One region of the Rossellomorea sp. LjRoot5 genome, then DNA from elsewhere that is predicted to be linked to it. Evidence: riboswitches for the same ligand, from Rfam matches in the RefSeq annotation. Region 1 holds a riboswitch; the other holds the start of a gene.
The links. Region 1 has a riboswitch for FMN ahead of ribD (bifunctional diaminohydroxyphosphoribosylaminopyrimidine deaminase/5-amino-6-(5-phosphoribosylamino)uracil reductase RibD). Riboswitches for the same ligand answer to the same signal wherever they lie in the genome.

Region 1 (3,417 bases):
AAAGTCCTCCGGTATTGAATTCTCGTTCAATAATTCCTGTATGGTGGTCGATCTTTCAAATGCACTAATGCCGGTCGTTGCCGTTTTATGATCAACTGAGATGGTGAAGGCCGTGCCATGTGGGTCAGTATTTGACATTGTCATCGGAGAGAGCTTCAGTTTATGTGCTATTTCCTCTGTTATAGGGGCACAAATCAAGCCTCTACCTTCTTTTGCCATAAAATTTATGACTTCAGGCGTGGCTTTATCCGCCAGGGCAATGAAGTCTCCTTCATTCTCACGGTTCTCGTCATCCACTACGATGACGACTTTACCTGCCTGTAAATCTTCCAGAGCTTCTTCGATCTTATTAAACATGGGGTAACCCCTCCTCTTAGTCAGCGAAACCGTTTTGAGATAAAAAATCATAGCTGATGCTGCTTGAAGTACTCTTAGACTGTTCCTTCGCTTCATAGAAACGATGAAAATATTTCGCCATTACATCACATTCAATATTGACAAGGTCCCCTACTTTCTTTCCACCAAGTACCGTGTCTCCTCTTGTCTGAGGGATGAGCGAAATGGTAATGGTATTATTTTTCACACCAAACACAGTAAGGGAGGTTCCGTCTATTGCGACCGAACCCTTCATGATGAACAAATGACTCTGATGTTCAGGAATGGAAATGTCCATATACCATGCATTTTCCACTTTCTCTACTCTCAAAATGGTACCGACCCCGTCTACATGTCCGTTGACGAAGTGACCGCCGAAACGCCCATTTGACGGCATGGCTCTTTCCATGTTCACCTTCGAACCACGGGTAAGGGTCCGTAAGGTGGTCCCTTCAAACGTTTCAGGCATGACATCAACCTGAAACCTGCTGGAGCTGAATGCAGTGACGGTTAAACAAACCCCGTTCACACTGATGCTGTCCCCTATATGGATATCTTCGAGGATTCGGCTAGCTGCAATCGTCAGTTCCATGGAAGAAGAAGATTTCTTCATGTGTTCGATCGATCCAATTTCTTCAATGATTCCAGTAAACATCCTTCTCCCCCTTTCACAAAGGTTCCCGTTTTGGCCGTGCGACAATTTTGATATCCTGTCCTACACGATCGAGGCTTGCGATTTCCATTTCCAATCCTTCTGCAATGGTTGGAAATCCTTTACCTCCAATACTCGTGAAGGCAGCACTTCCACCCACAAGCTTCGGAGACATATACATAATCATTTCCTGAAAAGCTCTTTCCTCCAAGAAGGCGGAATGTATAGTAGAACCACCTTCTACGTAAAGGGATGCAATCTTTCGGGAACCTAGTTCTTTCAGGACGGTGCGAATGCCTATCTTTTCGTCGGTAAGGGAAATGATTTCACATCCTCGATCGATATAGGGCTTCTTCTGTTCATCATTGACCGAAATGCCTGTAATGATGATGGTCCTGCTTTCTAAATCCTCTACTACATGAGAGTGGATCGGTGTACGCAAATAGGTATCTAATATTATTCGAATGGGGTTTTTTCCACCTTGGGGCAAACGGGTGGTAAGGTGTGGGTTATCTTGAATGACGGTATTGACTCCTACTAATATCGCGTCATGCCTGTGACGATCATAGTGGACATCGGTTCTTGAGGCTTCGGATGTAATCCATTTACTGTCTCCCGAAGCAGATGCGGTTTTTCCATCTAATGTAACCGCTGTTTTTAGCGTGACATATGGAGTACCATTTTGAATGAAGTGAAAAAAATGCTTATTCAGTTCCAGGGCTTCTTCTTCAAGCTCGCCCACCACCACTTCAATGCCTGCATCCCTTAATTGTCGAACTCCCCGACCAGCCACTAGAGGATTGGGATCCAGGGTGGCGATGTGGACTCTCTTTATCCCGTTTGAGATCAGCGCTTGAGAACAGGGAGGTGTTTTCCCATAGTGGGAACAAGGCTCAAGGGTAACGTAAATGTCGCTTCCTTTCGCTTTATCTCCTGCCATTTTAATGGCATTCACTTCTGCATGACCTTCTCCCGCCTTCAGATGAGCACCAACCCCGACAATCTCTCCATTTTTGACCAAAACAGCCCCTACCACAGGATTTGGAGAGGTCTGGCCAAGGGTTACCTCTGCCATTGAAATAGCAAGCTTCATATAATGGGTATGATTCAATTGATGTACCTCCCTTCTTTCAAAAATACTATTCAAAAATAAAGAAACCCCAAGTAACGTTTTACTTGGGGGAAGTTGGCATGACTAAATAAAGCATTTGATCTAATGTTTCAGAAAGGAAAAATCATCCACGAACACTGACCGGACTCCTATCCTATCCATCAACTAAATGCTGCCGTTCCTTCTCCCATCCAGACTTTCACTGTCGGCTTTGGAGTTTCACCAAATCCACCGTCTAATATGTATTAGCCGGGTCACGGACTAAGAGCATTTGCTCATCACCGCCGGTAGGGAATTTCACCCTGCCCCGAAGGAAACCTATTCGATTATCATTATTCTATCATAGTTTCGTAAATAAAATCATGTAAGACGCATTAAAATAAGATTTTTGTCCTAATTTTTAGAATTCAGGATGAGAAACTCACCCTATAAAAAAATGCCTCTATTTAGTAGAAGCAAGTTTCTTTCTTTGTGTTCCATTCTTCATTCAATATTGTATCCAAATCCATAAAAAGAATGAGCTACGATGTAAGAAAATAATCACTGTCTACGTACCATAGAAAGATTAAAAGCCAGTCCAAATCATCATTGTATGTTTCGTAAAATGAAACGTAACTATGGTGGGAATCGAACAGTCGTTGAACACTTTGAGGGAGGTATCCCTTTTGTAAGGATAGATAATTTTTTTCTTGATAGTTCAAGATCCATCTCTTGTTTCCTTTATAGATGAGGATCGTGTCCCCACCTTCATTCTCCCACTCGATGGCGGTCGCACTTTGATATTTCAGTTGGAACATCATTCTTCTCTCCGGATGATCGATCTTTATGGTTCTGCTCCACTTCGAAAATGAAAGTGGCGGTTTATGCTTTCTATGAAACAAGTAATGCTTAGGATTATTGATCATGGATGTACGTTGAATAAAATAGTGTGACCATCCGTTGGTTTTTAAATAATAGGAGCCTTCCTTTGTATGAACCCCTACAAGTGAATGCAGAGAGACCGGCAAATTTTCATAATACAGACGGTTTGCCTTCTTAAGTTCCTTTTTCAGACTATAGCTGAGATACAGATTTGATAACGCCGGGATGAAGATCAGCAGGGGAAAATAATATAATTGCTGTGTCACTACAAGCATCCCCACTCCAATGAGAAAATACATGACACTTCTAAAAAGCAACGTATATTGTTCATTTTTGTATATTTGATAGAGGTTCATAGAATGCTCGTCCTTTCAAGGAATCTCTATTATATGTATGTGAAAAATCCGTAAAAAGACCA
Region 2 (3,417 bases), 170 kb from region 1:
TATAAGTCGTAAGTCTTGCTGGTCGATATGGTCAAGTTCTGTCTGTGCTCACTTTTCAAGCTGATCGAATATAATAAAGGATAGCCTTCAGGGTCCTTTTCTATTTCTGTCAGCATACCGTGGAGCAAATTCAGGAATCTGAATCTGCACTCTTCTGGATCCATTCCTTTTTTCTCTGCCACCTGAAATTCCGTCCACCCGTAGTCTCGATATCCGGTTAATCGATAGACCAATAATGATGGATCATTCCCTTGAGTATTCAACAGGGTGGTCAGCTCTTTATACAGCTGGGACGAGAGATGGTCACGATTAGGGTGGGTCCTGATACAATCCTTTACCCATTCCTGAATATGTTTGTTCCGCTGAACCGGATAATAGAGTGTTTCCTGTTGTTTGGCATTGGAAAGCACTTGAACCAGAAGGCTCAATCTCATCCAGAATAGACGGGTTTGATCACCATATATGAGCCCGTTCATATCTGAAGGGAAAGGATCACCCAGAAAATGTTCTTTCACGGCTTTGGATCCCTCGAGTGACACTTGGGCATTATCGCTTTCACCAAAAGTGATCCATCCTTCTTTCTCCAATTCCTTTACCTTTTGATTGAAAAAGGGCCGCTTCAGCTTAGGTAATGAAAGGAAAAATGGTTGCAGATGAAAAATATGTGCATCCTGAATGGATTGGGATGACTTCTTTCCTTTTAAAATATGAAATACCGAGTAAACGGAACGTTCTCCACTAATTTGCAAAAAACAGTATAGGATCACATAATGAAGATAGGTCAATTCTCTACTCCTTAATATGTAGGTTATTGTCAAATATTGTACCATGAAATTGGCTTTTCACCATGTTTTGTTTTTCTTATATAGGATAAAAATAAAAAGAAAGCACCTAACTATTGAAAAGTCACTCAATCCTCTATAAAATAAACATTAAGTGATTTTTCACAAATTGACATTGTGTATAATGATGAATTATATAGAATTATTTATTCGGGAGGTTTTTTCTTTGCCAAAATATACGATCGTTGACAAGGATACATGCATTGCATGTGGAGCTTGCGGGGCTGCCGCTCCAGATATTTACGATTATGATGATGAAGGTATTGCATTTGTAACATTAGATGATAACCAGGGAACGGTTGAAGTTCCTGACGTATTGGAAGATGATATGATCGATGCATTCGAAGGTTGCCCGACAGATTCCATTAAAGTATCTGACGAACCATTCGACGGAGATGCACTGAAATTTGAATAGTAAGGATGAAGGCTAAGAAGATCTATTCTTCTTAGCCTTTTTTTATGGTAAGTCATCTCAATAGAAAAACCCCTCAATATAGTTGAGGGGTTTATTTTATATGATCACTATGCCGCTTTGTTTAAGGCCGCTTGCCTTGATAGCAGGCCTTGAAGGCGGACAAACAGTAAGGTAAATACGGATGTAACCAAAATCCCTTTCAAGATGTTGAATGGAACGATTCCGGTAATGATAATTTCAGCAGGAAGCTCGAAGTTCATGAAGTATTTATAAGCAGGCAGGAACACGAAATAATTCAAGATCCCCATGCTTATACTCATGACGACGGTACCTGTGATCAGTCCGATCAACAGACCTTTTTTCGATTGAAAACGTGAATAGATGTAATACGTCGGCAGGATCAAAAGAACTCCCGCAATAAAATTGGCTGCATGACCAATCGGAACACCTGTGTCGCTTCCAGTCATGACATAATCGATCACGTTTTTAAACAGTTCAACCAATATTCCTGCAAGCGGTCCCAGTGTGACCGTCGCAATCAATGCTGGTACATCACTGAAATCAACCATTAGAAACTTTGGAAATGGTGGAATTGGGAAGTTGAATAACATTAGTACATACGATATGGCACTTAGCATACCAACTGTGACAAACATGCGCGTATTCATTTTTTTCATAACTCTCTCTCCTTTAGGAGATTCATCTCAAATCGAAGACGGTTCAAGCCAAAGGCAGCATTAAAAAACTCCCGGATATACATATCCCGGAGAATGAAAGGCATACCCTAATAAACGTTTAGCTTCCCATTTTCTAAACGTTGTGGCCATCACCTTCATCTTCTCCCATCCAGACTATACTGTCGGCTTTGGAATTGCACCAAATCCTGCCCCAAAAGGCTCGCGGGCTTAGAAACACGTGGTTTCATCACCGCCGGTAGGGAATTTCACCCTGCCCCGAAGACGAATCTTTATTTTTTTATACATTCTCATTATACATAAAGTTGAGGGTTATGTGAAGAAAAACAGTTCGAATTCGAACTAATTAGGTGATACCCCTTTTCCACGTTGTTCAGGACGTACTCAATCCACCTTGAGCACCTGTTGCGGATATATCGCCGATGCCGGGTTCAAATCATTCTTCGAGACCAGTTCATCCATATCGATCCCCTCTGCCATAGAGATGGAATAGAGCGTGTCCCCTTGCTTCACTACGTACTGCCCTTCAGGGGATGACCCCCGTATCATCAATCTCTGATTGACCTTTAACTCGGAGCTCTTCAATGCATTTTCCTGCATTATATCTTCAACTGACAAATCGTATTGTCGGGAAATCCCCCAAAGGGTCTCTCCTTCATGTACGATATGCACCCCCTCTTCTGCCCTCTCATCAGGAGGCGATTCCAGATTACCTGCGACACCAACTATCTGGAAAGGATCCTGCTCTTTCGCAAATACAAGCTGCCCGACTTCCCCATGACCGAAAACACGATAGGGATCGATTGCATTTTCTTTATCAATCGTCCACTCCCCCCTATGTACTTCAAAGTGAAGATGGGCCCCCGTTGATCTTCCCGTATTCCCTAATCGTCCAAGTTGTTGACCTTGTGCCACTTCCTGATTTTCATCCACAAGCCTGCTTTGAAGATGGGCATAGACGGTTTCATATCCATTTTCATGCCTGATGAATACAACATGACCATAGCTCTCTGAAAGATAGGATTTGATCACTTTTCCTTTGTCGACAGAATACACAGGCGACCCGGCTTCCCCTCCGATATCCATGCCTTTGTGAGATCCCGACCGGGTACCATATGAATCTGTTACCATGCCTTCTACGGGAAATGTCCAGGAAGCTGTGTCCCCTGATACCTTATCCCCCTCTGCTTTTGCCTCATTACCGGTTAAGAACATCATGAATACACATAATGTTAAAAGAAAAACGATGAAAAGCCTTCTTGCATAATCGAAAATCATGCTTGTCCTCCTTCGCTCTTATTGACTACGTACCTCGACTTCTATATGTATTACACCATTCTAACCTTTTCCCCCTCATTACATGCACCAGCATACTTTTTGAGATATTTTTCCTTTGAGTAGTTTGTCTTTGTATGAGGCAAATATTCATCTCATGGCTAAAAAATAGGAAAGACCAGAATCGGAG

Region 2: it holds a riboswitch for FMN, as region 1 does, so the genes downstream of both, ACSQ2E_RS09320 (ECF transporter S component) here and ribD (bifunctional diaminohydroxyphosphoribosylaminopyrimidine deaminase/5-amino-6-(5-phosphoribosylamino)uracil reductase RibD) in region 1, are expected to answer to the same signal.

Annotation. Positions count from the first base shown of each region.
Region 1 is NZ_CAXUQN020000001.1:1,996,570-1,999,986, reverse strand. It holds gene ACSQ2E_RS10310 (bifunctional 3,4-dihydroxy-2-butanone-4-phosphate synthase/GTP cyclohydrolase II) at 1-357, opposite strand, end outside; gene ribE (riboflavin synthase) at 374-1,030, opposite strand; gene ribD (bifunctional diaminohydroxyphosphoribosylaminopyrimidine deaminase/5-amino-6-(5-phosphoribosylamino)uracil reductase RibD) at 1,044-2,138, opposite strand; FMN riboswitch at 2,314-2,457, opposite strand; gene ACSQ2E_RS10295 (hypothetical protein) at 2,660-3,355, opposite strand.
Region 2 is NZ_CAXUQN020000001.1:1,825,717-1,829,133, reverse strand. It holds gene ACSQ2E_RS09330 (helix-turn-helix domain-containing protein) at 1-785, opposite strand, end outside; gene ACSQ2E_RS09325 (ferredoxin) at 1,009-1,257, shown strand; gene ACSQ2E_RS09320 (ECF transporter S component) at 1,365-1,934, opposite strand; FMN riboswitch at 2,088-2,222, opposite strand; gene ACSQ2E_RS09315 (peptidoglycan DD-metalloendopeptidase family protein) at 2,337-3,230, opposite strand.